4 regions of the Streptomyces sp. NPDC056452 genome follow, and region 1 is predicted to be linked to each of the others. Evidence: riboswitches for the same ligand, from Rfam matches in the RefSeq annotation. Region 1 holds a riboswitch; each other region holds the start of a gene.

Evidence for each region. A riboswitch is a leader RNA that binds a small molecule or an ion and turns the genes downstream of it on or off. The one in region 1 is predicted to bind cyclic di-AMP.
Region 2: linked by a shared signal. The riboswitch ahead of ACFQ6X_RS31800 (transglycosylase SLT domain-containing protein) and the one ahead of ACFQ6X_RS15925 (NlpC/P60 family protein) in region 1 are both predicted to bind cyclic di-AMP.
Region 3: linked by a shared signal. The riboswitch ahead of ACFQ6X_RS04585 (C40 family peptidase) and the one ahead of ACFQ6X_RS15925 (NlpC/P60 family protein) in region 1 are both predicted to bind cyclic di-AMP.
Region 4: linked by a shared signal. The riboswitch ahead of ACFQ6X_RS10710 (M23 family metallopeptidase) and the one ahead of ACFQ6X_RS15925 (NlpC/P60 family protein) in region 1 are both predicted to bind cyclic di-AMP.

The regions. Positions count from the first base shown of each region.
Region 1 covers NZ_JBHTRI010000013.1:170,850-178,498, forward strand. The annotation lists gene ACFQ6X_RS15920 (hypothetical protein) at 1-296, shown strand, start outside; gene ACFQ6X_RS15925 (NlpC/P60 family protein) at 370-1,521, opposite strand; cyclic di-AMP (ydaO/yuaA leader) riboswitch at 1,520-1,680, opposite strand; gene pcrA (DNA helicase PcrA) at 1,937-4,375, shown strand; gene ACFQ6X_RS15935 (peptidoglycan DD-metalloendopeptidase family protein) at 4,376-6,082, opposite strand; gene ACFQ6X_RS15940 (esterase/lipase family protein) at 6,289-7,275, opposite strand; gene ACFQ6X_RS15945 (cobalamin B12-binding domain-containing protein) at 7,622-7,649, shown strand, end outside.
Region 2 covers NZ_JBHTRI010000043.1:47,048-54,696, reverse strand. The annotation lists gene ACFQ6X_RS31820 (3-oxoacyl-ACP synthase III family protein) at 1-814, opposite strand, end outside; gene ccrA (crotonyl-CoA carboxylase/reductase) at 816-2,195, opposite strand; gene ACFQ6X_RS31810 (flavodoxin family protein) at 2,572-3,024, shown strand; gene ACFQ6X_RS31805 (hypothetical protein) at 3,108-3,344, opposite strand; cyclic di-AMP (ydaO/yuaA leader) riboswitch at 3,700-3,884, shown strand; gene ACFQ6X_RS31800 (transglycosylase SLT domain-containing protein) at 3,889-4,746, shown strand; gene ACFQ6X_RS31795 (response regulator transcription factor) at 4,844-5,479, opposite strand; gene ACFQ6X_RS31790 (sensor histidine kinase) at 5,479-6,669, opposite strand; gene ACFQ6X_RS31785 (DedA family protein) at 6,753-7,415, opposite strand.
Region 3 covers NZ_JBHTRI010000003.1:168,626-176,274, forward strand. The annotation lists gene ACFQ6X_RS04545 (PPOX class F420-dependent oxidoreductase) at 154-549, opposite strand; gene ACFQ6X_RS04550 (hypothetical protein) at 715-849, opposite strand; gene ACFQ6X_RS04555 (ATP-dependent Clp protease proteolytic subunit) at 1,140-1,775, shown strand; gene ACFQ6X_RS04560 (hypothetical protein) at 1,782-2,090, shown strand; gene ACFQ6X_RS04565 (TetR/AcrR family transcriptional regulator) at 2,098-2,784, opposite strand; gene ACFQ6X_RS04570 (NAD(P)-dependent oxidoreductase) at 2,860-3,552, shown strand; gene ACFQ6X_RS04575 (pyridoxamine 5'-phosphate oxidase family protein) at 3,549-3,953, shown strand; gene ACFQ6X_RS04580 (haloalkane dehalogenase) at 3,946-4,857, shown strand; cyclic di-AMP (ydaO/yuaA leader) riboswitch at 5,298-5,471, shown strand; gene ACFQ6X_RS04585 (C40 family peptidase) at 5,474-5,944, shown strand; gene ACFQ6X_RS04590 (LysE family translocator) at 6,013-6,648, opposite strand; gene ACFQ6X_RS04595 (LysR family transcriptional regulator) at 6,721-7,638, shown strand; gene ACFQ6X_RS04600 (ATP-binding protein) at 7,641-7,649, opposite strand, start outside.
Region 4 covers NZ_JBHTRI010000008.1:134,672-142,320, forward strand. The annotation lists gene ACFQ6X_RS10695 (GNAT family N-acetyltransferase) at 1-1,463, opposite strand, end outside; gene ACFQ6X_RS10700 (HPr family phosphocarrier protein) at 1,625-1,906, shown strand; gene ACFQ6X_RS10705 (GntR family transcriptional regulator) at 2,077-2,781, opposite strand; gene ACFQ6X_RS10710 (M23 family metallopeptidase) at 3,004-3,792, opposite strand; cyclic di-AMP (ydaO/yuaA leader) riboswitch at 3,805-3,973, opposite strand; gene ACFQ6X_RS10715 (M16 family metallopeptidase) at 4,166-5,548, opposite strand; gene ACFQ6X_RS10720 (pitrilysin family protein) at 5,575-6,939, opposite strand; gene ACFQ6X_RS10725 (DNA topoisomerase (ATP-hydrolyzing) subunit A) at 7,188-7,649, shown strand, end outside.

The sequences.
Region 1 (7,649 bases):
TGGGCGGATTCCTCACTCAGATGAAGGCCGTGGGGGAGGGCAACGCGCGCTTCGGGCCGGCGATGCTGCACGGCGCGCTGACGATGCTCGTCACGGGTGTCGCCCTGGTCGGGCTCAACCAGGCGGACGACCAGCCGGTGAACAACGTCAAGATCGGCATCAAGCTGCTGATCCTGGTCGTGATCCTGGCGCTCGTCTATGTGAAGCGCGATGAGGAGAAGGTCGACAAGGGCGCGTTCATGGCGGTCGGCGGGCTGACGGTCGCCAACATCTTCATCGCCACAATCTGGACCTGACCGGGCAGCCCTGCGGGCCCGGCGCATGCCGGGCCCGCAGGCGGTTCCGTCCTTCTTCGTGCGCTCCGTGCTGTTACGCCGGGCGCACGCTGCCGTAGATCGGCATGTAGTAGATCGACTCCTCGCGCACGTTCGCGCCCGGCTTCGGTGCGTGGATCATCATCCCGTCGCCCTTGTAGATGCCGACGTGGCTGATGTCGTCGTAGAAGAAGACCAGGTCCCCGGGCTTCAGATCGGCGGTGGCCACCCGGGTGCCCACCTCGACCTGGTCCCAGGTGGTGCGGGGCAGGTCGACGCCCGCCGCCTTCCACGCGGCCTGCGTCAGCCCGGAGCAGTCGTACGAGGACGGGCCCGTCGCCCCCCAGACGTACGGCTTGCCGATCTGGTCCCGTGCGAAGGCCAGGACCTTGTCCGCCTTCGACGCGTAGCTGCTGTCGGAGCCCGTGCCGGTTCCGGTGTCCGCCTCCCCCTTCGAGGCCTCCTCCGCGGCCGCCCGGTCCGCCTCCGCCTTCGCGGCGGCGGCCTGCTGGCGCGCGAGCTCCTCCGCCTTGCGCCTGGCCTCCGCCTCCTTCTTGCGCTCCAGCTCCGCGAGCCGCGCCTTCTCCTCGGCGGTCAGCTCCGACAGCAGGGTGCGCGCCTCGGCCAGCTTGTTCTGCACCTGCTGCTTGCTGGTGCGCAGTGTGGTCTGCGATTCCGTGAGCGTCTGCAGGCTCTTCGTCGCCTCGACCCGCTTGGTCGCCGCCTCGCTCTGCTGCGTACGGAAGTCGGCGACCGCCTTCTGCTGCTGGCTGGTCATCCGGGCCATCAGCTGGTCCTGGTCGAAGTACGACTGGGGGTCGTCCGCGAGGAAGAACGTGGCCGTGGGGGCTATCGCTCCGCTGCGGTACTGCGCGGCCGCGTAGTTGCCCAGTTCCCGGCGCGTCTCGTTCAGCTTGTCGGCGCGCTTGGCCGCGGCCTCGAGGAGCGCGTCGACCTTGGAGCGCTGCTGGGTGGAGGCCGCCTTCGCCTTGTTGTACTCCTGGGTCGCCGTTCCCGCCTGGCGGTAGAGATCGTCTACCTTCTTCTGCACTTCCTCGATGCTGGGCTTGGGCTCCGCCGGGGCGGCCGTCGCGCTCTGTGTGGAGAGCAGGGTGACGGACGCGAGCGCCGCCGTCGTGAGACCGACGGCGGGGGAGCTGGTGCGCACACGGGTGCGCGGTTTGCGATGCGACGCCAAGGCCGGCATCTCCTTCCGTGGACCGCCTACCGGGTTAGCTGTCGGGTTCGGGCGGAACGGAAGGCTGCCCTACGGTCCAGCGGGACGGACCGATTCACCCCGGTGCTGCGTGTGGGTCCCCGGTTCCGGACTCCTGTGCGGGAGTGACGGATTCGGCGAGGGTGCCCGCGCGGCGTGGTTCGCCTCAAGGGGGTAACGGTCACCCGTCGGAGCACGCTAGCCAACCCGTGTGCCCCTGTGAAGGTTGATGGTCGATATGCCCGATACATTTCCGTGACCTTTCTGGATTGACCGGCCCCGTGGCGGGAAGTACCTCCGAATCCCTACGCACTGTGGGTGATCCGTCTCGGTGCGCGCACGGATCGGGCCCTCGTACGCAATGCGGCCCCGGGGTGTCGGTGCGGCCGCCTAGACTCGTCAGGCGATGAGCAGCCTCTTTGACGACAGTTTCCTGACCGGCCTCCAGCAAGCGGACGAGGGCCCCCCGCCACCCCCCGAGGACCACGCACCCGAAGCGGTGCCGGAGGACCTCTTCGGGGGCGTCTTCGACGGTCCCCCGCCGCCGCGCGAGGCCTACTACCGCGACGGTGCCCCGCGCCCCGTCGTCGACTCCGCCGCGCTGCTCGACGGGCTGAACACCGAGCAGCGCGCCGCCGTCGTGCACGCGGGTTCCCCGCTGCTCATCGTCGCCGGAGCCGGCTCGGGCAAGACCCGGGTGCTGACGCACCGGATCGCCCACCTGCTGGCCGAGCGCGGGGTGCACCCGGGGCAGATCCTCGCGATCACGTTCACCAACAAGGCCGCGGGCGAGATGAAGGAGCGCGTCGAGCAGCTCGTCGGACCGCGCGCCAACGCCATGTGGGTCATGACCTTCCACAGCGCGTGCGTGCGGATCCTGCGCCGCGAGTCGAAGCGCCTCGGCTTCACCTCGTCGTTCTCGATCTACGACGCCGCCGACTCCAAGCGGCTGATGGCGCTGGTCTGCCGCGATCTGGACCTCGACCCGAAGCGCTACCCGCCGAAGTCGTTCACGGCGAAGGTCTCGAACCTGAAGAACGAGCTGATCGACGAGGAGACCTTCGCGGGCCAGGCCGCGGACGGCTTCGAGAAGACGCTGGCGCAGGCCTACGCGCTCTACCAGGCGCGGCTGCGCGAGGCCAACGCGCTGGACTTCGACGACATCATCATGACGACGGTGCACCTGCTCCAGGCGTTCCCCGATGTCGCCGAGCACTACCGCCGCCGCTTCCGGCACGTGATGGTCGACGAGTACCAGGACACCAACCACGCGCAGTACACCCTCGTACGCGAGCTGGTGGGCCCGGCGGGCGAGGCCGACGCTCCGGGCGAGCTGTGCGTCGTCGGTGACGCGGACCAGTCGATCTACGCCTTCCGCGGCGCGACCATCCGCAACATCCTCCAGTTCGAGGAGGACTACCCGGACGCGAAGACGATCATGCTGGAGCAGAACTACCGCTCCACGCAGACGATCCTGTCCGCGGCCAACGCCGTCATCGAGCGCAACGAGAGCCGCCGCCCCAAGAACCTGTGGACGAACGCGGGCGCCGGCACCCGGATCACCGGCTACGTCGCCGACACCGAGCACGACGAGGCGCAGTTCGTCGCCGACGAGATCGACCGGCTGACGGACGCCGGGGACGCGAAGGCGGGCGACGTCGCCGTCTTCTACCGTACGAACGCCCAGTCCCGTGTCTTCGAAGAGATCTTCATCCGTGTCGGGCTGCCCTACAAGGTCGTCGGCGGAGTGCGCTTCTACGAGCGCAAGGAGGTCAGGGACGTCCTGGCCTACCTGCGGGTCCTCTCCAACCCCGAGGACACCGTTCCTCTGCGCCGCATCCTCAACGTGCCGAAGCGGGGTATCGGCGACCGTGCCGAGGCGATGATCGACGCCCTGTCGATGCGGGAGAAGATCTCCTTCCCGCAGGCGCTGCGCCGCGTCGACGAGGCGTACGGCATGGCGGCCCGCTCGTCCAACGCGGTGAAGCGGTTCAACACGCTGATGGAGGAGCTCCGCACGATCGTGGAGTCCGGCGCCGGACCGGCGGTCGTGCTGGAGGCCGTCATGGAGCGGACCGGCTATCTCGCCGAACTGCAGGCGTCCACCGACCCGCAGGACGAGACCCGCATCGAGAACCTCCAGGAGCTCGCAGCCGTCGCCCTCGAGTTCGAGCAGGAGCGGGCGGAGGAGGAGGGCGCGGGCACCCTCGCCGAGTTCCTGGAGAAGGTCGCGCTCGTCGCCGACGCCGACCAGATCCCCGACGAGGACGAGGACGGCTCCGGTGTCGTCACCCTGATGACGCTGCACACCGCCAAGGGCCTCGAGTTCCCGGTGGTGTTCCTGACCGGCATGGAGGACGGCGTCTTCCCGCACATGCGCGCGCTGGGACAGGTCAAGGAGCTCGAGGAGGAGCGCCGGCTCGCCTATGTGGGCATCACGCGTGCCCGTGAGCGGCTGTACCTGACCCGGGCCGCGATGCGCAGTGCGTGGGGTCAGCCCTCGTACAACCCGCCGTCGCGGTTCCTGGAGGAGATCCCGGACCAGCACCTGGACTGGAAGCGCAAGGGGCCGATGGCGGCCCCGGCGGGACCGACGTCGGGGATCACGTCGTCGCTGTCCTCGTCGCGCTCCAAGTCGGGGCCCTCGGGCTTCGCGACCCGGCGCACCTCGGACAAGCCGGTGGTCACCCTGGTGGTCGGGGACCGCGTCACGCACGACCAGTTCGGACTGGGCACGGTGACGGCGGTCGAGGGGTTCGGCGACCAGGCGAAGGCGACGGTCGACTTCGGCGACGAGCGGCCGAAGAAGCTCCTCCTGCGGTACGCGCCGGTCGAGAAGCTCTGATCAGTTGGGGTTGATGCCGTGGCTGCGGAGCCACGGCATCGGGTCGATCGCCGAGCCGCCGCCGGGCCGTACCTCGAAGTGCAGGTGCGGGCCGGTGGAGTTGCCGGAGTTCCCGGAGAACGCGATGACGTCGCCGGCCTTGACCGAGCCCGACCGGATCTTCGTGGTGCTGAGGTGGCAGTACCAGGTCTCGGTGCCGTCGGCCGCGGTGACGATGGCCATGTTCCCGTAGGCGCTGTTCCACTGGGTGCGCACGGTGCCGTCGGTCGCCGCCATCACCGGAGTGCCGTACGCGACGGGGAAGTCGATGCCCGTGTGGACGGACATCCAGTTCACTCCGGCCTGCCCGTAGTACGCGCTGAGTCCGTGCTGCTTGACCGGCAGGACGAACTTGGGGCGCGCGGCCTCGCGGCGGGCCGCTTCTTCCTCGCGCTTCTTCTTCTCGGCGGCCTGCCGCTCCTTCAGGTCGATGCGCTCCTGGGTGCGGCTGGCGCGGTCCGCGAAGTTCTCCGCGTCGGCGCTGAGGTTGGCGAGCTGGGTGTCCAGCTTGTTGTTGGCCGCGACGGGCTTGACGCTGCCCGGGTCGGCGGCAGCCACGGTCGTGGTGTCGTCCCTCTGCTCGTCGGCGCCACCGACACCGCTCACGGAGGCGGCGGCGATGCCGGCGACGCTCATGACGCAGGCGGAGGGGACGGCGACGGTGAGGAGGGCGGAACGCTTGGCAGGGGTGCGGCGCCGGCCTCGGCTGCCGCCACCGCCGCGCGGGGCCGAACGGCCCACGGGGCGCTGGGCGGTGGAGGTGCGGGCCGCGGGGATGTCGGTGTCGGCGTCGGAGTCGGCGTGGGAGTCGGAGGGGTGCGCGGTGCGGGTGGCCTCGGCGGCCGGGTCGGGCTCGTCGGTTTCCGGGGCCCCGTCGGTGCCGGTCTCCGCGTAGTCGGCGGTGTCGGCGTATCCGTGGGTGTCCGCGTAGTCCGCGGTCTCGGCGTACTCCGTGGTCTCGGTTCCGGCGTCGTGGGAGCTGAACTCGGCCGTCTCGTAGGACTCGTAGGGCGCCGACTGGTGTTCGTACGAGGGGTACGACGTCTGTTCGGGTGCGTACGCCGTGTTCTCGGGCGTGGCGCCGGTGTTCCAGGCGGTGGCGTCGTACGCGCCGGTGTCGACGGTTTCGTAGGTGCCGGTCCCGTAGCCGGGGGTCTCGAAGACCGGGGCCGCGTAGGTGCCCGTGGCGTAGGACGTGTCGCTGAACGTGGTGGTGGGGAAGGCGCCGGTGTCGCTCGTTGCCCACTGGTCGGCCTGGCCCGTGTGGTCCCAGCCGGTGGTGTCCCACTGGCCCGTCGCCTCCGGGGCGCCGGCCTGCGGGGGGATCCCGCCGTCGGGCAGCCAGGTGGCGGTGGTGTCGTACGTCTGCTGCGCCGGATGGGCCTGCGCGTCGTACGCGTCGTACGGGGCCTGCTGAGCCTGCTGGTGTCCGCCGGTGTCCCACTGGGTGGGGTCGTACGGGACGCTGTGGCTCTGCGGCTCTGCGGGATACGCGTTTCCGTAGCCGCCGTAGGTGCTGTCGTACGCAGCCGTGTAACTGCCGTCGTACGTCTCGTGACTGCCGTCGTGATGACCGGGGAGGGTCCCGAAGAGCGGGTCGGTGTCGAAGCTGCCGGTGGAGTGACCGTCGTATCCGACGTACCCGGCGTGGGGGTGCTGGTCGTTCACCAACTTCTCTCTCGCCTCGGCAGCAGGACCTGTTCCGGGGTCCGGTGGGGGGAACCCAGGGTGAGCAGTGGCCGCGACTGTACCCGGCGGTACGCGACGACGACAATCTTCGGCAGGTTCTGTCCGCTCAGGAAACGGGCAATCGGCCGCCTTTCGGTGGACTGAAGAAGCAGCCTTGGCCCTATGTTCGAAGTTTGTTCTATTCGTCAGGCGACTGAAGCTGCCCCTTGGGTGCCGATGACGGCGTCGTCGGACTCGAGCGCCTGACGGATCGCGGCCGCGACGGCGGGATGCACCGGCAGTGCGAGATGGCCGATTCCGGTCACGCGCACGTTCTGCGCGTCGAGGTCGGGGTGGTCGACGCAGGCCGTCTCGACGGGGAGCATGACCCGGTCCAGTTCGCTCCAGAAACTGATGAACCGGGTCCGGCAGCCCGGAGCCGGCCGGCGCAGCTCCTCGATCAGGGGGGAGCCGCTGCGCATCTGGCGCACGATCGGGTGCGCACCGGCCAGCGGGGCGGCGGCCGTGCCGCTGTGCGGCGTGCCGAGGGTGACCAGGGTGCGTACCCGCCGGTCACCGCCCAGTCGCTGTACGTAGTAGCGCGCGATCAGGCCGCCCAGGCTGTGCCCGACGATGTCGACCTCGGTGTGTCCCGTGCGTACGCAGATCTCCTCGACATGCCGGTCCAGGAGCTCTGCCGCCGTGCGGATGTCGCAGGTCAGGGGCGAGTAGTTCAGCGACTCGAGATGGCGCCAGCCGTGCCGGGCCAGGGAGCGGCGGAGGAGGACGAAGACCGAGCGGTTGTCGATGAAGCCGTGCAGGAGGACGACGGGCGGCCGGTCGAGGGGCCGGGCCGGGAGGGCGGTGGTGGTTCCGGCCGCCGAAAGAGTGGCGTGGGGGGTGTCCGGGTGACCAGGGCTGTCCGGGTGACCGGGGCTCTGCCGGTCACCGGCGGATTCGGGGCCGGGTTCGTGGCCGTTCTCCGGGTCGGTTTCCGAGTCTGCTTCGTGTCCCGGGCAGGGAGGGACGGTGGGGAGCCGGCGCTCGGGGGTGAAGCCGGTGGGGTAGATGAGGAGGTGTCCCGCGAGGATCACCAGCTCCAGCGCGGTGGCTCTGACCAGCGCCGATGTCATCCGGCTCGGATACAGACACGACTGGCGCAGCAGTAGGGGAAGGAAGGACAGGACCTTCATGGCCGACCTCCTGCACTGGCATGCGGGGGAGGCGGCTCCCTGCCCCATATGCCCTCACGGGGTGTCGCTGCGGAGGTGGCGACGGCCCTGGTCGGCCGGGGGTCGTACCACCGTGCCGTGCGGCTGACGGCGCGGTGGTACGACGACCTCGTTGCGGCTCCCCTGTACGACGGTCCCTGCGCGGCGGTGGGCCGTGTGATGCGGGGAGCGACGCTTGGCGAACATGTCCCAATGTGTGATTTCCCCCTCCCCGTCCACCGCGAAACGACGCCGTGCGGGATGCTGTGGATAACGTTCGTTCACATCCCCGGCCCTTCAGGCACGGGAGACGCATGTGGAGGCAGTGATGGGTGTGACCGGTCCGATCCGAGTGG
Region 2 (7,649 bases), on a different contig from region 1:
TCAGCCCCGCCCGCTCGACCACCTCGCTGAGCATCACCCCGTTGGCCTGGTGCGGGACGAAGTGGTCCACCTGGTCCAGGCTGAGACCCGAACGTTCCGCGAGCGCGACGAGGGCCGGCGGTACGTGCTCGGCGACGAAGTCCCGCACCCCGCGGCCGTTCATCCTGAAGTAGTGGCCGCCCTCGGCGACGCTGCGGGCCGAGGCCGGGTTCCGGCTGCCTCCCGCCTCGACGCGGATGAGGTGGTGGGCGTCGCCGCGGCTCACGAGGTCGATGCCGACGATTCCGTACGGCTCGGAGACCGGGCCGACAACGGCAGCGCCCGCACCGTCGGCGAACAGCACGGCGGTCCTGTGGTCGCCGAAGTCCAGGATCCGGGAGTAGAGATCCGCACCGATCACCAGGACATGGCAGTCGGGACGCTGTCCGGCGAGGCTGCGGGCCAGTTCCAGCGCGTATACGAAACCGCTGCACACGACGTTGATGTCGAAGCACGCGGCGCCGTAGGCCCCGAGGGCGTCCTGCACCAGATAGGAGGTGGGCGGCTGCGGGAAGTCGCCGGTCGAGGTGGACACGATCAGGTAGTCGATGCGGTCGGCGGTCAGTCCCGCCTGCTCCAGTGCCTGCTCCGCGGCACGCACCGCCAGATCGGACGTGGCCTCATCGGGCGCCGCATAGCGGCGCGACTCTATCTGCGTCTTGCGTTCGATCCACTCGGCGGTGACACCTGCCCGCGCCGCGACTTCCTCGTTGCCCACCTCGTCCTTCGGCAGGTAGGAGCCGGTGGAAATGATTCCGATGCGTGTACCCGTCATGTCAGGCAGCCCTTTCCTGGGACTTCGCACTCTCGGAAGGAATGGCCGCGCCCATGGAACGGAGCGGATTCAACCGCTCGGCACCGATAGACGCGCGCCTCTCGGGGTCGGTGACACCCAGGCCCTCCTGCGGGGCCTGACAGAGCACGCCGACCTTTCCGATGTGCTTGTTCTGCTGGACGAGCCTGGCGGCCTCGGCAGTCTCGGCCAGCGGATATACATCCGAGAGAACGGGGTGCAGACTGCCCAGTCGGAACAGCCTGTTGCATTCCCACTGCTCCTGGAGATTCGCGGCGTGGCTTCCCACGATGCGCTTGAGGTTCATCCAGAGATAGCGGTTGTCGAACTGGTGCTGGTAACCGGTGCTCGAACCGCAGGTGACGACGACCCCGCCGCGCCGTACGACGAACACGGAAATTCCGAAAGTGGCCTGGCCGATGAAGTCGAAGACCACGTGGGGGTCTTCGCCGACCGCGGCCCTGATGGCCCGGCCGAGTCTCTTACCCATGTCCACGGTGAGTTCGGGCGTCGGTGCGTCATCGCCGCCGAGTCCTATCTCGTTGCGGTTGATCACCACGTCGCAGCCGAGCGCGCGCAGAATCTCCGCCTTGCGCTCCGAACTGACCACGCCGACCGCGATGCCACCGGCGTTCTTGACCATCTGCACGGCGTACGCGCCGAGGCCACCTGTCGCGCCCCAGATCAGTACGACATCGCCCTGCTTGATGCGGGCTCCCTTGTCGCCGACGAGCATGCGGTAGGAGGTGGCCGCCGTCAGCAGCACCGACGCCGACTCCTCCCAGGTCAGATGGGCGGGCTTGGCCAGCAGCTGGCTGGCCCGCACGACGCTGTAGTGCGCCAGCCCGCCGAAGTTGGTCTCGTAACCCCAGATCCGCTGACCGGAGCCGAGCATCCCGTCGGCGTGGGTCGCCGGCTCCTGGTCGTCCACCTGGACGCAACTGACCACGACGTGATCCCCCGGCCGCCAACGGCGCACACCGGCACCCACACGCACGACGACACCCGAGGCATCCGAACCCAGCACGTGGTAGGGCAGGTTGTGGCGCGAGGCGTACCCGCCCTCCCGGGCGAATCGGTTCAGGAAATCGAAGGTCGGCACCGGCTCGAATGTCGCGGACCACACCGTGTTGTAGTTGATGGAGCTGGCCATCACGGCCACCACCACCTCGTCCGGCGCTATTTCGGGCATCGGGACGTTGCCGACATGGAGGGATTTACGTACGTCCTTGTCGGAGACCCCGTCGAACATGCCGAGATCCTCGGCGCGGAGGTGCGCCGCCAGATACTCCCCCGGGAGCTCCGTATTCTCGATTTCCTCCGGGCCTGCCCCTCGCAAGATGGCCTCGGTCATTGCATCCATTCCAGCCTCTCCTCTTCGATATGGCCAAGTCGTTCAAGGAAGTGGTACGGAGCTCGGCGCATCCATCGACGTTGAAAAGGCTATGCAATTACTGCGGTACGCCATACCCTTAGGGGCCCCCTACAAGAACCCCAGGAGGGGGGATACCCCACCCCGACGGCAGTGAGCACACCCCTTATGGGCCCGGGGTTCCGTACCCCTGGACGCACGGCGCTCCCAAGGCCCCAGGGACCGCCCGCGCACAGCCGGTCAGCGACATGGCCGAGTCGGGCAACGCCCGCCCGCCGCGCCAACCCGCTCTTCGGGCCGGGCCGTGCAGGCTGCCGGCGCGCGCCTCGCTTGCGGTCGGCGGGTCGGGGCGGCAGGGTTCCTGGGTGTGGCCACTCTGCTGATCGTGCATCACACGCCCTCGCCCAACTGCCAGGCGCTGTTCGAAGCCGTCGTCTCCGGTGCGACGACGGAGGAGATCGAAGGAGTCAGGGTCGAACGGCGCGCGGCGCTCACCGCCACCGCTTCCGACGTGCTCGCCGCCGATGGCTATCTCCTGGGGACCCCGGCGAACCTCGGCTACATGTCCGGCGCCCTCAAGCACTTCTTCGACCAGGTCTACTACCCGTGCCTGGACTCCACGCGCGGCCGCCCCTTCGGCTACTACGTGCACGGCGGCAGCGACGTCACCGGCGCGCTGCGGGCCATGGAGTCGATCACGACCGGCCTGGGCTGGCGCCGTACGGCCGACGCCGTGACGGTGACGGGCGAGCCGGCCAAGGCCGACATCGAGGCGTGCTGGGAACTGGGAGCGACGGTCGCCGCCGGGCTGATGGGCTGAGGCGGCGCGCCCTCCAGGGCGCTGCTCGGCCCGGCTGCGAGCTCCGGATCACGCCATGCCGGGCCGGGCCTACCGTCCGCCGCTCAGTGCGGCCGCCAGGTGAGCTTGCCGCCGCCCACCCATCGCACCGTGGCGGGGTCGTCGAGGTCATGGACGGTGATTCCGGCCGCGGTGGCGATGAAGAGCACGTCCGTCATCGCCGTCGCCCTGCCGACGATCTCTCCGTTGATCTCCACGATGCGGAACGGCGGATCTCCCGGCTGAACGGCCAGGACGGTGATCGGCGGGTTCGAGGGGCGAGGGCTCGCGCTTTCGGTCATGCGTGGATCGGTTCCACACGGACGGCTGCGGTATGCCCAGGAGCGGCATCAATGAGCTGTATGCCTGATTTGGTCGTTTTTAGGGATTAATCCCGTCATTCATAAGGCCCATATCGTGCGGCCCGTGATCTTTCGCCACAGCGCAAATCGCCCTTAACGGACTCCGTGACCAGCGTCACCTGTCGCGCCGACGACGTCGTGAGCCGCCGGCCGGTTCCCTTGTGCGCCAAGAAAGTTGGCTTCGCGGTGTGGGCTCGATTACATGAATTTCCATCATTCGATCTTGCGAATGAATTGTGATCACCAATTCAGGGCTTGTTCCTTTCGCTATTTCTCGCCTACGGTCACCCTCACTCCGGATGGAACGCCGAATCCTGCCGCCGTCCGGTAACCCGACCACTCACGTACGGCAGGAGCGGGGGACCCAGGTAAGCGCCGATCCGGTTTCCGGAGCGGCTCGGGGTGAAGTCGCATTCGCGTGCGACCGGGCATCTCCAGCCCGAACCCGACAGCTCACTTCGCAGGCGACGGAGAGGAATTCACCATGCCCGCAAAGGGTAAGCACCGTCGTTCCAGGACCAGTTCGCTGACCCGCGGCATCATCGCCGTGAGCACGGGCGGAGCCGCTCTGGCCCTCCCCGTGATCGGTGCGACCGGCGCCTTCGCAGCACCGGCCCAGCCGGTCGCCATCGAAAAGGCGTCGACGTCGACTGCCGTTTCCGCAAAGGGAATTGCGGCCAAGAAGTCCGCGCCCGTCACCTATTCCGTGATCTTGGGCGACTCCCTCGCCAAGATCGCACGCGGACATTCCGTGAGCGGTGGCTGGCAGGAGCTGTACAAGGACAATCGCGCGGCTGTCGGCGACAACCCCGACCTGATTCGCCCCGGTCTGAAGCTGACCATCGGCGCCAAGGCCGAGAACAAGGCCGCGAAGGCGGGCAAGGCCGAATCCAAGGCCTCCGACGCTGCGGACCGCGCCGAGAAGAGCGCCGACCGCGCCGACCGTTCCGAGCGCACGAGCACGAAGCTCGCCGCCCAGGGCGCGCCTGCCGCCGCTCCCGCGGCCCAGCCGGCCGCGTACACGAACGACCTCGACGGCTGGATCAAGGAGTCGCTGGCGGTCATGGCCGAGCACGGCATCCCCGGCAGCTACGACGGCATCCACCGCAACATCATGCGTGAGTCCTCGGGCAACCCGCTCGCCATCAACAACTGGGACTCGAACGCCGCCGCGGGCATCCCGTCCAAGGGTCTCCTGCAGGTCATCGACCCGACCTTCGAGGCCTACCACGTGCCCGGTACGTCGACCGACAGCTACGACCCGGTCGCCAACATCACCGCCGCGTGCAACTACGCCGCAGACCGGTACGGCTCGATCGACAACGTCTTCGGAGCCTACTGACACACGGCCGTGTGACGGCTGAGCACGATCGACGGGTGGTGCGGGTTCGGACGAACCCGCACCACCCGTCCGCGTGTCCCGGCCTCCTGCGCCGGTCCTACGACTTCAGGTAGTGCAGCACCGCGAGGACCCGGCGGCTGTACTCCGTGGTGCTCGGCAGCTCCAGCTTGTCGAAGACGGAGCCGAGGTGCTTCTCGACCGAGCTCAGCGACAGGTGCAGCCGCTGCGCGATGGCGGCGTTGGTGCGGCCCTGCGCCAGTTCCTGGAGGACCGTGCGTTCCCGGGGCGTCAGCCCGGCCAGCGGATCGCTGTGGGTACTGCGGAGCACCAGCTGCCGTACGACCTCCGGGTCGAGCACCACACCTCCCGCCCGGATCCGCTCCAGCGCGTCGAGGAACTCGTCGACCTGCGCGACCCGGTCCTTCAGGAGGTACCCCACTCGCTCGGCGCCCCCCGACAGCAACCGGGCCGCATAGGCGCGCTCGACATGCTGGGACAGCACCAGCACGCCGACCGCCGGCCACCGCTCGCGGATGTCCAGGGCGGCCCGCAGCCCCTCGTCGGTATGGGTGGGAGGCATCCGGATGTCGACGACGACGAGGTCAGGTGTCCGAGCCTCGGCTTCCCGGATGAGGGATGTTCCGTCGCCCACCGCGGCGAGGACGTCGTGCCCCTCCTCCGCCAGCAGCCGGACGAGGCCCTCCCGGAGCAGCGTCGAGTCCTCGGCGAGCATTACGCGCACAGCAGCTCCGCGGTGATGGTGGTCGGTCCCTTCGGGGGGCTCTCGATGTGCAGCAGGCCGTCGAGCGCGTCGACCCGGCTCCGCAGCCCGGTCAGCCCGCTGCCGGCGGGATCCGCACCACCGGTGCCGTTGTCCCGGACCCGCACCGAGACCCGGTTCCCGTCGCCCCGGACGGTGACGGAGATATGCGTGGCACCGGAGTGCTTGGCAGCGTTGGTGACGGCCTCCGAGACCACGAAGTACGCGGCGGTCTCCACCGGCCTGGGCAGCGGCACCGCGAGATCGAACTCCATGCGCAGCGGAATCACGCACCGCTCGGCCACGCCGCCGAGCGCCTCCTCGAGACCCAGGCTGTCCAGCGCCGACGGATAGACGCGCCAGGCCACCTCCCGCAGCTCCGTGAGGACGTCCCTCGACTCCTTGTGCGCCTGCCGCAGCAGCGCTTCGGCCTGTTCCGGCGTCCGGTTGCGGCGGGCGCGGCCCAGGAGCATGGCCAGGGCGACGAGCCGCTGCTGTACGCCGTCGTGCAGATCGCGTTCGATGCGCCGGCGCTCCGTGTCGACCGCTTCGAGGACCCCGGCACGACTGGCGGCGAGTTCATCGATCCGCTGTTCCAGCAACTCCCGCGCGGAGGGGCCGAAGTGCTCACGCGCCAGCCGGGCGTCGAGGGCGTCCAGGGAGACGAGCCCCTGCAGGTCGAGGAAGAGCAGGACACCGCCGAGGGCGGCCTGGGGCAGCAACTCCTGCCAGCTCGTGGTCGACCGGACCACCCCGGCCGCCAGGAGAGCGGCCAGTACGGCCCCGAACACGAGCAGCCCGGTCACGAAGGCGAACAGGAGGCCGGTCCAGGTGCGCGCGGCCACGTAACGCAGGACGGCCCGCCCGGAAGCACGGTGTACGGGGAACACGTCACCGAAGAAGACACCGCGGCGCCACCGCTCCAGTTCCGCGAGCCTGCGGGCCCCACCGGTGAGCAGGGCCAGGGCGCGGCGGTGCGTACGGGGCCACAGGAGGAACGGTCCCAGCGCCGCGCCCGGAACCGCGAAGTACAGCAGGCCCAGGAGCGCGGTGCAGCAGCCGAGCAGAGCGCCGGCGGCCCGGTGGGGGAGCGGGAACGGCTGCGCCGCGGGGGCGATCCCGGCGCCCACGGAATCCCGGAGCGGGCGTGCCGCGTCGTCCATGACGTCCTCCTGCAGGGATACCGGGACAGGCGCGGGCCACACGATACCGGCGGAACATGATCGTCCCGCGGGCGGCCGGAGGCTCACGGGGTACGGCGGTGCTGCCCCCGGTCGCGGGAGCGCAGCCGCACCCCCACGTACCCGGCGACGGCCACGAGGACGAGCACGACGACGGCCTTGGACAGCACCCCGACGTAGGCCTCCACGGTGTCCCACCGGTCGCCGAGCCAGTAACCGGACATCACCAGAACCGAGTTCCACATCAGGCTCCCCAGGGCCGTCAGGACGACGAAGAGGGCGAACGGCATGCGCTCCACTCCGGCCGGTACGGAGATGAGGCTCCGGAACACCGGCACCATGCGGCCGAGCAGCACCGCCTTGGTGCCGTGCCGGGCGAACCACCGCTCCGTACGCTCGAGATCGGCGGGCTGGACCAGCGGCAGCCTCGCCCAGACCGCGTGGACCCGCTCGCGGCCGAAGAGCATCCCGATTCCGTACAGGACCACCGCGCCCACGACCGAACCGAGCGTCGTCCAGAACAGGGCGGACGTCAGGCTGATGACGCCCTGCCCGGCCGCGAATCCGGTCAGCGGGAGGATGACCTCGCTCGGCAGCGGCGGGAAGAGGTTCTCCAGGGCGACGGCGAGGCCTGCCCCGGGAGCACCCAGGGCGTCCACGAGATCGGCCGCCCAGCCGGCGATACCGTCCGCGGGTTCCTGCGGAAGGGCAAGCGGTGCGTGGTCCATGAGCGGTCTCCTGGTCGGCGGCACGAGACGCGCGGGGTCCGCCACGCCTCTCCAGGAACGCTAGGGAGCGCGGCGCGGCGCCGGTACGAGGTTCGCCGTCAGGGCCGTTGGGGTTCGCCGCACGGGGCACCCTGCGGGTTCCCGCAGGGTGGCGGACGAGAGCCGGGCAGCGGATCGGCCCCGGCATCGGGCAGGTCCTCGGCGTGCGCCCCGTTGCTCCGCCGACCGGGACGG
Region 3 (7,649 bases), on a different contig from region 1:
CTTAAGGCGCGTGTCTCGCGGCCCCGGAGTCCGTGCGGCAGCTGAAGAACCCGGCTCCGGACGGGGCTGGGCTTCTCGGTGCGTGCCATGTGTACGAGACGGGGCGCCCGCTCTTCAGGCCCCTTCGGTGGGGTCCACCCGATGCTGTCGGCCTCAGACGGAGAAGCCGGAGATCCTGTGCGGAGTCACCCTGACGATCAGCCGCAGCACATCGTCCGACTCGGCGGGCGGGTCCTCCCCGAGGTACTTCTGCGAAAGCTCGCGCGGAAGCGACTTTTCCCGGTCCTCGATCAGTTCGGCCGTGCCGCGGATGTCCACGGAGTGGTACGGGTTCTCGATGTCGTAGACGGTGAGGCTGACCCGTGGGTCCCGGGTGAGGTTTCGGGCCTTCTGCCGCCCTGCCGTGGTGGAGAACAGCACCGCGTCTCCGTCTCTCGCCACCCAGACCACCGAGGTCTGCGGCGCTCCGTCCCGGTTCAGCGTCGCGACGGTGGCGAAGTTCCTCCCGTCCAGAAGCTTGCGCGTCTCCTCGTTGAACACTACTGACACAGCCTCACCCTTCTGTCACCGAGCTTGTGTTCGCTGTCTGGCAGAACGGTTGCGGGGGCCGGGTTCTTCCCGATGCAGTGTCACATAGCAGGCGCCCGCCCGGGGTAGGGGCACCGAGAGCGAGGGGCACACCGGGTACCCCTCGCTCCGCCTGTCGAGCGCGCCCTAGTCAGGGCACTTCTCGGGCTGGCCAGGGGCGTCGACGTGGCGGACACGTGCGGCCTGGTCGTGGCGGGCCGGAGAGACGGTGATGGTGCCGCCGCACTTCGTGCAGACGGTGACGGCATCAGCCTCAGACATGGAAATGACCTTTCTCGTGGGGTCTCTGCACCCCTTAGTTCACCCGGCGGACGACGGACAGCGGTGCTCTCCAGGAATGCTCAGCGTGTCGCTCATCCATGGCGTGGGCGGGCGCACGGACGCGGGCCTGCCCAGCCCGCCATGTGAGGGGTTGTCAGCTTTCGTTCCTCGCTGAAAGCGAAACCGCATCCGACCGGTTGCTTCCCCCTGGACCCCTGGGTCATAGTCCCCCTCAGAACCTTCTGTACGTCCTGTACATTTTTTACGGACTCCGAGGAAGAGGCAACGCCGTGCACCGTCCCTCCGCCCGCTACGTACTGCCCGAGTTCACCGAACGCACCTCGACCGGCACCCGGACGCTGGATCCGTACTCGAAGCTGCTCGCCGAGCGGATCGTCTTTCTCGGCACACCCATCGACGACACCGCGGCAACCGACCTCGTCGCGCAGTTCATGTACCTGGAGTACGCCGAACCCGACCGGCCGGTCTCCCTCTACATCAACTCGCCCGGCGGCTCGTTCAACGCCATGGCGGCGGTCTACGACACCATGCAGTTCCTGTCCTGCGAGGTGGAGACCTTCTGCCTGGGCCAGGCGGGTTCCTACGCCGCCGCGCTGCTCGCAGCCGGCGCACCCGGCCGCCGACATGCTCTGCCCGGCGCCCGGGTAGTCATTCAGCAGCCGGCTCTCGACGAGCCGGTGCAGGGCCAGCCCTCCGACCTCGAGATCCAGGCACGCGAGCTGATGCGTGAGCGCGACTCGCTCACCGCGATGCTGGCCCGCCATACGGGGCGTTCCGCACAGGACATCGGCACCGACCTCGAGCGGGACACCATCCTCGACGCCCCGGCCGCCAAGGCGTACGGACTGGTCGACCACATCACGGAGAACCGCAAACCGATTAGGCCGCCACACCCCGCGAGGTGATCCCCGTTGCTCTCCCCCCAGCTCCCGCCGCTCCCCGCGCTGACCCGCGCCGAAGGAGAGTTCATCGACTGCTACCTGGAGGTGCTCGACCAGGTCGGCCGGATCAACCCCGCCCGCGGCAGCGACACCTACGGAGCGCTCCGGGCCGCCCAGGCGCTGACCTCACGGGCGACCGCTCTGCGCGATGCGCTCGCACTGATGCATGAGCGGGGCGAGGCCCAGATCCATGCGGCCACGTTGGCCCGCGCGTTGCGGGTACTGGACGGGGAGCGTCGCGCGGGACGGGTCACCGTACCGCCCGCATCGACGAGTTGACCGCCCCTCAGCGCGGCTCCCCTGCCGCGCCGCCGCCCTGACGGTGCTTCACGGCGCCGCCCCCGGAGGCCTGCGAGCCGCGACGGTCCGCCCCGGTCGCCGCGGTGCGCGGCCTCGGGGCAAGCGCGGCGCGCAGAGCCGGCGTGAGGACGTGGCGGGTCTCGGACGGGGTGAGTGCGGCGGGGGTGGGGAGGGGGTTGAGGTAGCGCGTGTAGATGAGGCCGCCGAGAACCGTCACCACGGCCGTGGCGCGGGCGGTCGCGTCCCGTCCTCCGAGGAATTCAACAAGCCGGGCCAGCAACTCGCGTTCCAGGTATTCGCGGATCACCTCGGCCGCCTCCTCGCCCCGGGTGGTGAGCTGCCGGAAGTCGGCGTCCTCCCACAGGTCCGTCACGGCGTCGATCAGGCGGTCGGGGAGGGTGGCTGGGTCGCCGCCGAGGACGTCGTCCACCGCCAGTGCGTTGGCGCACTGGAACTGCATCACGTCTGCGAACAGGCCCTTCTTCGAGCCGAAGTGGTACGCGATCAGCGCCGGGTCGACCCCGGCGGCCCCGGCCACCGCGCGCAGAGTGGTGCGCCGGTAGCCGCGCTCCAGGAACAGCTCACGAGCCGCAGAGACGATCGACTCTCGGGTCGGCGGGTTGCCGCGGGGGCGGCCCCGGAGGCGGGCGGGTGCAGGGGCGGCGTTATTCATCAGCGTTGAGCCTGCGTTTCGCGGTCGGCACAGTCAAGGGCGTTCCGCAAGCCACACCAAGGGATGGCCCACATCATGCGTATCGCAGTCTTCGGCGCCAACGGACCGACAGGTCGCCACCTCACCGAGCAGGCCCTCGCGACCGGCCATGAGGTCGTCGCCGTGACCCGCCGCCCGGGTTCCCTCCCCACCCGGCCGGGCCTCACCGTGGCGGTGGCCGACGCCACCGACCCCGAGGCCGTCGACGCCGCGGTCGGCGGGACGGACGCCGTCCTCTCCTCTCTGGGCGCGCGCTTCAACAAGGAGACCATCACCACGTACTCGGCGAGCGCCACCGCCATCACCCGGGCCATGGCCCGCCACGGCATCACACGGCTGCTCACCGTCAGCTCCAGCATCGCCGACCCCGCCTGGCGGCCCACCGGCGCGCACTTCTTCAACCATGTGCTCGACCCGCTGGTCAATCGGCGCCTCGGCCGCACCCTCCACGAGGACATGCGCCGCATGGAGGCGGTGATCCGCCGTACGGACCTCGACTGGACGCTGGTCCGCCCCTCGGGCCTCTTCGAGCACCCCACCGTCACCGACTACCACACCGCCGCGACCAGCGCCGACGGCGTCTTCACCGCCCGTCCCGACCTCGCCGCGAGCATGCTGCGCGAGCTGGAGGAGCGACGGTTCGTCCGTACGGCGATGGGTGTCATCACCACGGCCGTGAGGCCGAACATCGCCAAGCTGATCTGGAACGAGAGCGTGAGGAAGAAGTGAGCCGGGCGACCGTCGGACTACCGGCCGCCGCACGGGCGTTCCTCGCTCTTCCCCGCACGGCCACGCTGACCACCCTCCGCCCCGACGGGACCCCGCACGTCACGCCCGTCCGCTTCACCTTCGACGCGTCCGCCGGCCTGGTCCGGGTGACCACCCGGGCGGGAGCCCGCAAGACCCGGAACGTGGTGGCCGGCGGCGCGGCGGCCCGTGTCGCGCTCTGCCAGGCGGACGGCTTCCGCTGGCTCACTCTCGAAGGCCGGGCCGCCGTCACGGACGACCCCGCGCGCCTGGCCGAGGCCGTCCGCCGCTACACCGTCCGCTACCGCGCGGCCCCGCCCGCCCCGCCGGACCTGGTCGTCGTCGAGATGCCCGTCGACCGCGTCCTGAGCCTCAATCTCTGAATCCCCGTACAGAAAGCGAAGTGACACCGCGATGCCCACCCTTCCCGTCCTCGATTCCACCCTCCACTACCGCGAGTGGGGCGACCCCGACGGGCTGCCGTTCGTCTTCCTCCACGGCAACCCCACCTCCTCCCACCTGTGGCGGAACGTCCTGCCGGGCGTGACCGCGCCCGGCCGCCGCCTCCTGGCCCCCGACCTCATCGGCATGGGCGACTCCGGCAAGCCCGACCTCGCCTACTCCTTCGACGACCACGCCCGCTACCTCGACGCCTGGTTCGACGCCCTCGGCATTGCCGAGGCCGTCCTCGTCGGCCACGACTGGGGCGGCGCGCTCGCCTTCGACCGCGCGGCCCGCCTCCCGGGCAGCGTGCGCGGCCTCGCCTTCACCGAGACGATCATCAAGCCGCTGGTCGGCAACGAATTCCCGGCGGCCGGGCGGGAGTTGTTCACTCTCCTGCGCACCCCCGGGGTGGGCGAGAAGATGATTCTGGAGAACTCGCTGTTCATCGACGGGCTGCCGGACACGCTCGCCACCCCACTGGACCCCGCCGATCTCGAGGTCTACCGCCGCCCCTTCCCGACCCCGCACAGCCGACGCCCGATCCTGGCGTGGACACGCATGATGCCGTTGGACTCCGAGCCCGCCGATGTCGTGGCCCGCATCGAGCGCTACGACGCCTGGCTGGCTGCCAGTCCCGAAGTCCCCAAGCTGCTGGCCGCGTTCGATCCGGGCCCCGGCGCGATGACCGACCAGGGGGCCGTCGCCTGGTGCGAGGAGAACATCGCGGGCCTGGAGGTCTCCCGCCACGGCCTGGCCGGCCACCACTCCCCGGAGGACCGCCCCGCGGAACTGGCCGCGGCGATCAACGCCTGGGCCGACGGCCACGGGCTGGCGCGCCTGTAGGTGTCCTCGAACGCGGCAGTGCCGTCACCGTCGGCCACCCGAGCCATGGAACCCTCGGCACGCCGCGAGCCCGGCGAGGTCTTCGAACAGTTGTCGCGTCAACGGCTGCGCCGATGCCCCCCGAGGCCGGACACGCCCGATGCGCAGATCAATTTTCCTCGCTCGTTCGGCGTAGGCCATCCCCCTCACGGGGGACAGCTCAACTTGCGCAGCCCGCGCGGACACTGAGTGGAATTCACCGTTCCGCTGCTGGTACGAGGCCGGTCACGCAGCGTCGCCCCAGCTTCCGTCCCACCCCGTCCACCCGAACGGATCAGTCGTGATGACTCTCACATAACGACCTTCACCGCGGAAATCCGGCGGTCCGTGAGTAAAGATCCCTGGGACGACAAGCCCCCGCCACCGCGGCGGGGCGGTCCGGGCGGACGCCGAGTCCTGCCGCTGTCCGGATGCCTGGTCGACAGAAGTGGATCGGCAGGAGTGGAGGACCCGAGCACAACGGGCCGACGGGATATCCCTTCGACCCTCGGGGTGAAGCCGCCAAGTGCGGCCGGGCAACTTCGCCAGCCCGAACCCGACAGGTCATCCTTCACAGGCGGCTGACGAAGGGTTGCGCATGACTGCGCAGGTTCATGTCCCGTCTCTTTTCGCCCGGGTCGGTACGGCCTCGGTTCTCACATTCGCTGTAGGCACCACCATGCTCGCCCCCGGCCTCGTCAACGAGGCCGAGGCCGCTGCCCATTCGACGAGGGCGCTCGACATCGCCGCCTCGAAGAAGGGGTCGCCCTACAGGTACGGCGCCAGCGGCCCCCACCGCTTCGACTGTTCGGGCCTCACGCTCTACTCGTTCAAGAAGGCGGGCAAGAAGCTCCCCCGCACGGCCCAACAGCAGTACAACAAGACCCGCCACATCTCCTCGTCGCAACGGCGGCGCGGCGACCTGGTCTTCTTCCACGCGGGCCGGAGTGTCTACCACGTGGGCATCTACGCCGGCGGCGGCAAGATCTGGCACTCGCCGAAGACCGGGGCGGTGGTCCGGCTGGAACGGATCTGGTCGAAGAGCATCTGGTACGGGCGGGTCCGCTGACGGCCGCCCCCGGCTGACACCTCCGTCGGGCCGTCCCTGCGGGTCCCCTGGTGGCCGGCCCTGCCGCGTCAGTGCAGCAGCGGCCCGGTCACCAGCACGAGGCCCAGCGCGGTGAGCGCCGCGCCGCTGCCGCCCTCGATCGCGCGGGCGGTACGCGGCCGGCGCAGCCAACGGCCGAGACGGTCCACCAGCAGGGCCACGGCCGGGAACCAGAGGAGCGCCAGCACCACGACCACGGCCGCCAGCAGCAGGGTCCTGGGAAGCGGCGGCTGCCCCTCGGGGACGAACTGGGGCAGCAGGCTGAGGAAGAGCACAGGCGCCTTCGGGTTGAGGGCGTTGGTCAGGAAGCCCTGGCGCAATGCCCGCACGGGCCCCAGCTTCGCGGCGGGCGCCTCCTCCGCTGCGGAGGCGTCCGCGGCCTGCCGCCTGAGCGCGTGCAGGGCGCTCACCCCCAGGTAGAGCACATACGCACCACCGAGCAGCTGCACGGTGCGGAACAGGACGGGCATCGCCACCAGCACCGCCGCAAGTCCGGCGACGGCCAGCGCGGTGTGCACGAGCAGCCCCCCGGCGACGCCCAGTGCCGCGGCCAGGCCGGACCTGCGCGAAGCGAGGGCGTTGCGTACGACCACGGTGAAGTCCGCGCCGGGCAGGGCGACCATTCCCGCGGCGACCGGGACGAAAGCGAGCAGTTGTGCGTCCATGGGTACACCCTGACCCGGCCGGCCCTTTAGCGTGTACTTGCAATCTTCTGGGTCTGCCAAAAGGAATGCTTTATGTACGATCCGACGCGGCTGGCCGCACTGGTGGCGGTCGCCGAGGCCGGTTCGATCACGAAGGCGGCCGCGAGGCTCGGCTACACCGCGCCCGCCCTCTCCCAGCAGCTCGCGAAACTGGAGCGGGAGGCCGGTGCCGCGCTTCTGGTGCGCCACCACCGCGGGGCGCGCCTGACGGCTGCCGGTGAGCTGCTGGCCGGGCGTGCCCGACGGGTCCTGGACGAGATGGACCAGGCACGGCACGAGTTGGCCCGGCTGGCGGGGCTGTCGGGAGGACGGCTTCGGGTCGGCACGTTCACCACGGCCGGGATCCATCTGCTGCCGCCGGTGCTCAGTGCGTTCCGGCGTGCCCACCCGGACGTGGAACTCACCGTGACGGACTACGAGCCGCCCGGCGGGGTGGCAGCCGTGGCCGCGGGCGACGTGGATCTGGCGCTGACCCATGCCTACGAACCGGCTGTCGCCGATCCGCTGCCTTCCGGGGTGTCCGCCGAGCCGCTGCTGGTCGAGGAGCTCGTGCTGATCACGGCCGTGGGCCAGGCGCTGTCCGAGGGCAGCGGCCGGCTCCCGGTGGCCGAGCTTGCGGGCCGTCCGCTGATCAGCAGCGCACCGGCGCACCCACCCCGGCAGGGGGTGGAGCGCGCGCTGGCCGACGCGGGGGCGACGCCTGCCGTGGTGTGCGAGTCCCCCGGTTACGCGCTGGTGTGCGCACTGGTCAGCGCGGGCGTCGGCGTGGCCGTGGTGCCCGAGATGGTCGCGTCGATGTCTCCGACGCCGCTCGCCGTGCGGCGCCTCGAACCCTCAGCCTTCCGCCGGACGATCTCCGTGGTGCACCGCGGCGACCGGTCGACGGCCGCGGCAGCGACACTCAGGGCTCTGCTGCGCAGCGGCTTCGGCCGCGCCACGGGGGCGCGGTGACGTCAGGCCTG
Region 4 (7,649 bases), on a different contig from region 1:
TCGACGCGGATCACGCCGGCCTGGCGCATCAGGGCGGAGACCGTCGCGTCGGGGATCCGGCTGACGGGGACGGCGTGGCCGGGCGGGGTGGAGCCGCTGTGCCGGGCGCCCTTGACGACGACCACGGGTTTCACGGCGGCGGTACGGCGGGCGAGCCGGGTGAACTTGCGCGGGTTGCCGAGCGATTCGAGATAGAGGAGGGCCACATCGGTGTCCTGGTCCTCGAACCAGTACTGCAGGAAGTCGTTGCCCGAGACATCGGCCCGGTTGCCCGCGGAGATGAACGTCGACAGCCCCGCGCCGCGCCGGTGCAGGCCGGACAGCAGGGCGATCCCGATCGCGCCGGACTGGGTGAACAGCCCGATGCGTCCGGGTGCGGGCGACGTGGGGGCGAGGGAGGCGTTCAGCCTGACGGCGTCGGAGGTGTTGATGATGCCGAAGGCGTTCGGACCGATGATCCGCATTCCGTAACTGCGGGCCTGCCGGACCAGTTCGCGCTGGCGCTCCCGGCCTTCGGCGCCGCGCTCGGCGTAACCGGCGGAGAGGACGACGAGGCCCTGGACCCCGTGCTCTCCGCAGTCGGCCACGACCTCCGGTACCCGTTCGGCCGGGACGGCGACGATCGCGAGGTCGACCTGTTCGCCGATCTCGGCCACGGAGCGGTGCGCGGGCACACCGTCGACCGTGGCCTGTTCGGCGGCGAAGGACCGGTTCACCGCGTAGGTGCGTCCGGTGAAGCCCGAGCCGAGAAGGTTGCGCAGCACCGTGCGGCCCACTCCGCCCGCGGCGCGGCCGGCGCCGACGACGGCGATCGAGCCGGGGGCCAGCAGCCGCTGCACGGAGCGCGCCTCGGCCCGCTGTTCACGGCCGCGCTGGACCGCCAGGGACGCCGCGGTGGGTTCGAGGTCGAGCGTGAGGTGGACGGAACCGTCCTCGAAGCTGCGCTGCTGGGTGTAGCCGGCGTCCCGGAACACCTTGATCATCTTGTTGTTCGCGGGCAGCACTTCGGCGGCGAAGCGCACGATGCCGCGCTCACGGGCAACCGCCGCGATGTGTTCGAGGAGCGCCGATGCCACACCGCGGCCCTGGTGGGCGTCCTGGACGAGGAAGGCGACCTCGGCCTCGTCGGCGGGTGCGGAGGCCGGTCTGCCCTGTTCGTTGATCCGGTCGAAGCGGACGGTCGCGATGAACTCTCCGCCGATCGTGACGGCCAGCCCCACCCGGTCGACGTAGTCGTGATGGGTGAAGCGGTGCACGTCCTTGGCGGAGAGACGTGGATAGGGGGCGAAGAAGCGGTAGTACTTCGACTCGTCGGAGACCTGTTCGTAGAAGCTGACCAGCCGCTCGGCATCGTCCGTGGTGATGGGCCTGATCCTGGCGGTACCACCGTCGCGGAGCACCACGTCCGCCTCCCAGTGGTCGGGGTACGCGTGATGCGGACTCTGCTCCGGCGTGGGCTCCATGGGCAAAGCCTACGGCCGCCGCACCGGTCGCGGACGGATCGTGGCACGGGCAGTCTGAGGGAGCCGATCGACGGTGGCGGCCGGGCCGGAGGTCGGACACAGCAGTGCGCACTGCATGAGAGACTGGTCTAGACAACCATTGATTCGTGAAGGGCAGAACCATGGCTGAGCGCCGCGTCAACGTCGGTTGGGCCGAGGGCCTGCACGCCCGCCCCGCATCCATCTTCGTCCGTGCCGCCACGGCCTCCGGCGTCCCCGTGACGATCGCCAAGGCTGACGGCAACCCGGTGAACGCCGCCTCGATGCTCGCCGTGCTCGGCCTGGGCGCCCAGGGTGGCGAGGAGATCGTGCTCGCGTCCGAGGCGGACGACGCCGAAGCCGCCCTGGACCGTCTGGCGAAGCTGGTCACCGAGGGGCTCGAGGAGCTTCCGGAGACCGTCTGATTCCGCCCGTTCCGGACCGGAATTACTTCCTCGGCAAAGCCGCGGTATCCCCATCGGGAGCCGCGGCTTTGTCGTTTCCGGGAAGTCCGCGACGTTGGTGAGGACGACCTGAATTCGGGCAGCAAAAAGAAAGCCCTCCCGAATTCCCTTCTTTGTATACGGCGCCATTGTTAATGCCGGACACCTGCGATGTTTACAGAATGTTGCGAAGTCCTCACCCGGGCCGGACCTGCCGTGCGGCCGGGCCGGTCCGTGCGCCGCAGCCGGTGGGCGGCGGTGGCCCGCTCGGCATGCTGGGCCGCGAGCGCCCTGGCCCGTTCCGCGTCACCGCGCGCCACGGCGTCCACGATGGCGCCGTGCTCGGCCCAGGAATCGGCGGGGCGGGCCGGATGCTCGACCGTGTACATCCAGGCGATCTTGTGCCTGAGCTGGGTGAGCAGCGAGATGAGGGCGGGGCTGCCCGACGCCTGTGCCAGCGTCTCGTGGAACCAGCCGCCGAGCGAGCGCAGATCCTCGCCCTCGCCCCGGCGAACCCGCTCCTGTCCCAGTCTGACCAGCCCTCGGAGCACCTTGAGGTGTGCCTCGGTGCGACGCTGGGCGGCGCGGGCGGCACCCAGTGGTTCCAGGAGCATGCGGATCTCCAAGAGGTCGGCGGCCTCCTGCTCCGTGGGCTCGGCGACACAGGCGCCGGCGTGCCTGCGGGTGACGACGAACCCCTCGGACTCCAGGGTGCGCAGTGCCTCGCGCACCGGGACGCGGGAGACCCCGTACCGACGTGCGAGCACCTCCTCGGTGAGGCGGCTGCCGCGTTCGAAGACACCGGAGACGATGTCGTCACGGATTGCCGTGCATACCGAATGCGCGGGAATGCGCATGTCCGAACCTCCGCCTTAATCCCCGCGAAACGCGGCCGATCGACGCCTGTTCTGTGACTCTATTGCAATCAGCCGCAATTTCCGATGGCGGAGCGGAATCCATGGATATCTTCCAGCCGACGAGTACTTCTGCGGCGGTTCGCGGCGGAGCGGTCCCGGGGCGGCACGACGAAGGCCCCGGCGGGTGCCGGGGCCTTCGGAAAGCTGTGCGACAGGAGGGTCTCAGACCTGGAGACCGTGCGCCCGGAGGTAGGCGACCGGGTCCATGTCGGATCCGTACTCCGGGGTGGTCCGCGCCTCGAAGTGCAGGTGCGGTCCGGTGGAGTTGCCGGTGGAGCCCGACAGGCCTATCTGCTGCCCCGAGGCGACGCTCTGTCCGACGGACACGCCGATCGAGGAGAGGTGGCCGTACTGGGTGTACGTGCCGTCCGTCATCCGGAGCACGATGTTGTTGCCGTACGCGCCGCCCCAGCCCGCCTCGACGACCGTCCCGGCGCCGACGGCGACGACGGAGCTGCCGGACGCGGCGCGGAAGTCGACACCGGAGTGGCTGCCGGAGGACCAGAGGGCACCGCTGGACTTGTAGCCGGTGGTCACGGAGGAGCCGGCGACCGGGAGGTGGAAGGAGTTCAGCCGGGCGCGCTCGGCGGCGCGGGCGGCGCGCGCCTTGGCCTCACGGACCTCCTTGGCGCGGGCTTCGGCCTTGCGCTTCGCCTCGGCCTTGGCCTTCGCCTTGGCCGCCGCTTCGGCCTTCGCCTTCGCCGCGACGTCGGCCTGGTGCTGCTGCGCCTCGGCCTGGGCGTCGATCTGGGCGGCGAGAGTGGTGTCGAGGGCAACGGCCTGGGTCAGACCGGTGACGGTGAGGGCCTCGGAGTCCGCGGCGAGGGCCGGGGAGGCCATTCCGCCGATGACGCCGGTGGTGGCCAGAGCCGCGATGCCGGCGACCTTGGCGCTCCTGCGCGTCAGGCGGCTCGGGGCACGGTGCTTCCCGGTGGCACGGGTGAACGCCATGGAGGGGCTGATCCTTTCCTTCCTTCTCGCCTACCGGGTTAGCTGACGGGTTCGGAGCAGGAAGGTCTCCTACGGATCCCCCCGCCTCGTACGAGACGCGGACATCCGATTCACCCCAGGGACTACGTGGGTCCCCGGCTCCCCAGGCTCGCGCCTGACGGGGACTCGGCGATGACTGCCCGGCGCCGCGGATGCGGCATACGTCTGGCGGACAGCCGAGCCGACGCTAGGCCGGGCGACTTTCAATCACCAAACGGACAGGTCGCTTTGTCGCACATCCCACAGGCCATACCTGAACGTTCTTCACCAAATCAGACAAAAAGGAGAACCCCGGCGAGAAGGCACTCGCCGGGGTTCGCTTTGTTCTGTTCTGTCAGCCGGTGACGACCGACACCTCGCCGATACCCAGCGCCCTGACGGGCTCCGCGATCTGCGAAGCGTCTCCCACGAGGACCGTGACCAGCCGGTCCACGGGGAACGCGTTGACGACCGCGGCCGTCGCCTCCACCGTGCCGGTCTCCGCCAGGCGCGCGTACAGCTGGGCCTGGTAGTCGTCCGGGAGGTGCTGCTCCACCTGGTCGGCGAGGGTGCCCGCGACCGATGCCGCCGTCTCGAACTTCAGCGGGGCGACCCCCACGAGGTTCTGCACGGCGGTCTCGCGCTCGGCGTCCGTGAGCCCCTCGGCCGCCAGGGTGCGCAGGACCTTCCACAGGTCGTCCAGGGCCAGCCCGGTGGACTCCGTGTCCACGGAGCCGCTGATGGCGAGCATCGCGGCGCCGGTCGCCCCGGAGACGGATCCGGGTGCCGTCGAGCGCAGCACCTGGCCGAAGGCCCGGACGCCGTAGGTGTAGCCCTTCTCCTCGCGCAGGACGCGGTCCAGCCGGGAGGTGAGGGTGCCCCCCAGGCAGTACGTGCCCAGGACCTGGGCGGGCCAGACGCTGTCGTGCCGGTCGGCGCCGATCCGGCCGATCAGCAGCTGCGTCTGCACGGCTCCGGGACGGTCCACGATCACCACCCGGCCGGTGTCGTCCGCGGTGATCGGCGGCACCGGGCGCGCCTGGCCGGCGTTGCCCGACCAGTCACCGATGGTGTCCGCGAGCAGCGTGTCCAGATCGACCCCGGTGAGGTCACCGACGATGACAGCCGTCGCGGTGGACGGGCGGACATGGGCGTCGTAGAAGGCGCGCACACCCGCGGCGTCGATCCGCCGCACGGTCTCCTCGGTGCCCTGGCGCGGACGGGACATCCGCGCCGTGGCGGGGAACAGCTCCTTGGAGAGCTGCTTGGCGGCACGCCGGGCCGGGTTGGCCTGCTCGTGCGGAATCTCGTCGAGCCGGTTGCCCACCAGGCGCTCCACCTCGCTCTCGGTGAAGGCCGGCGCCCGCAGCGCTTCGGCGACCAGGCCGAGCGCCTTGGAGAGCCGGGAGACCGGGACCTCCAGCGAGACCCGGACACCGGGGTGGTCGGCGTGCGCGTCGAGCGTGGCACCGCAGCGCTCCAGCTCGGCGGCGAACTCCTCCGCCGAATGCTTGTCGGTGCCCTCGGACAGCGCGCGCGCCATGATCGTGGCCACACCGTCCAGACCCTCGGGCTCGGCGTCGAGCGGCGCGTCCAGGAAGATCTCCACGGCGACGACCTGCTGGCCGGGGCGGTGGCAGCGCAGCACGGTCAGGCCATTGGGCAGAGCGCCGCGATCGGGCGCGGGAAAGGCCCAGGGCCTGGCCTCGCCTGCGGTCGGCTGCGGGTGGTACTCCATCGCTACTCCAGTCACGGCGGCGTCGGTCACTTCTCGGCCCCCTCGTGGTCGTCGGTGCTGCCTGCGGCATCCTCGGCCTCGTCCGCCGGCTCGACCGGCTCGTAGACCAGGACCGCCCGGTTGTCGGGACGCAGATGCGCCTGGGCGGCCGCCTGGACCTCCTGCGCGGTGACGTCGAGCACCCGCTGCACCGCGGTGAGCGCGAGCTGGGGGTCGCCGAACAGCACGGCGTACCTGCACAGTTCGTCGGCGCGGCCCGCGACCGTGCCGAGCCTGTCCAGCCACTCGCGCTCCAACTGGGCCTGCGCCCGCTCCATTTCCTCGGGCGTGGGGCCCTCGGCCGCGAAGCGGGCCAGCTCCTCGTCGACGGCCGTCTCGATCTGCGGCACCTCGACACCACCGGACGTCTTCACGTCCAGCCAGCCCAGGGAGGGCGCTCCGGAGAGCCTGAGCAGCCCGAATCCCGCGGCCACCGCCGTACGGTCGCGCCGGACCAGGCGGTTGTGCAGCCGGGACGACTCGCCGCCGCCGAGGACGGTCAGCGCCAGGTCCGCGGCGTCGCACTCGCGGGTGCCGTCGTGCGGCAGCCGGTAGGCGGCCATCAGCGCACGCGCGGGGACCTCCTCGTGCACCACTTCGCGCAGCTGCTCACCGATGGTGCCGGGCAGCGTGCCGTCGCGCGGCGGCTGCTTGCCGTCGTGCGAGGGGATGGAGCCGAAGTACTTCTCGATCCAGGCCAGCGTCTGCTCCGGGTCGATGTCACCGACCACCGAGAGCACGGCGTTGTTGGGCGCGTAGTACGTGCGGAAGAACGCCTGCGCGTCGTCCAGCGTCGCCGCGTCCAGATCGGCCATCGAGCCGATCGGCGTGTGGTGGTACGGGTGGCCCTCCGGGTACGCGAGGGCCGTGAGCTTCTCGAACGCCGTGCCGTACGGAACGTTGTCGTAGCGCTGGCGGCGCTCGTTCTTCACGACGTCGCGCTGGTTCTCCATGGACTCGTCGTCGAGCGCGGCGAGCAGCGAGCCCATCCGGTCGGCCTCGAGCCACAGGGCGAGCTCCAGCTGGTGCGTGGGCATCGTCTCGAAGTAGTTGGTGCGCTCGAAGCTGGTGGTGCCGTTGAGGGAACCGCCGGCCCCCTGCACCAGCTCGAAGTGTCCGTTCCCCTTGACCTGGCCGGAGCCCTGGAACATCAGGTGCTCGAAGAGGTGAGCCAGGCCTGTGCGCCCCTTGACCTCGTGACGGGAACCGACGTCGTACCAGAGGCAGACCGCGGCGACCGGGGTCAGATGGTCCTCCGAGAGCACCACGCGCAGGCCGTTGGCCAGGCGGTGCTCGGTCGCCGTCAAGCCGCCGGAACCGGCCTGGGCTGTGGCCGTGTGACCCATGGGCATGTACGTCCCTTCGATCGCGATACAGGATTTCCTGCCGGACCTGCCACTGTAAGCAAGCGCACCGGCACCTGGCGAAGTTCCCGATCGGTGAATGTTGTCGTAGATGGTGCCGTAAACAGGGGCTCCTGAGGGGCCCCTGGGACCACTTCGGACGGGTCGAGGTCGGCGTTGTCAGTACGGCGGTCCACAATGGTCGGCGTCAGAACCTGAGGTTGCCCGACAGAATCTGTGAAGGAGTCGCAGCCGCGATGGCCCGCCGCAGCACGAAGACCCCGCCGCCGGACGACTTCGAGGAGAAGATCCTCGACATCGACGTCGTCGACGAAATGCAGGGCTCCTTCCTCGAGTACGCGTACTCGGTGATCTACTCCAGGGCTCTGCCCGACGCCCGCGACGGCATGAAGCCCGTGCACCGCCGCATCGTGTCCCAGATGAACGAGATGGGGCTGCGCCCCGACCGCGGCTACGTGAAGTGCGCCCGTGTCGTCGGCGAAGTGATGGGCAAGTTGCACCCGCACGGCGACGCGTCGATCTATGACGCACTGGTGCGCATGGCACAGCCGTTCTCGATGCGCCTGCCCCTCGTCGACGGACACGGCAACTTCGGCTCGCTCGGCAACGACGACCCGCCGGCCGCCATGCGGTACACCGAGTGCCGGATGGCCGACGCCACGTCGCTGATGACGGAGTCGATCGACGAGGACACCGTC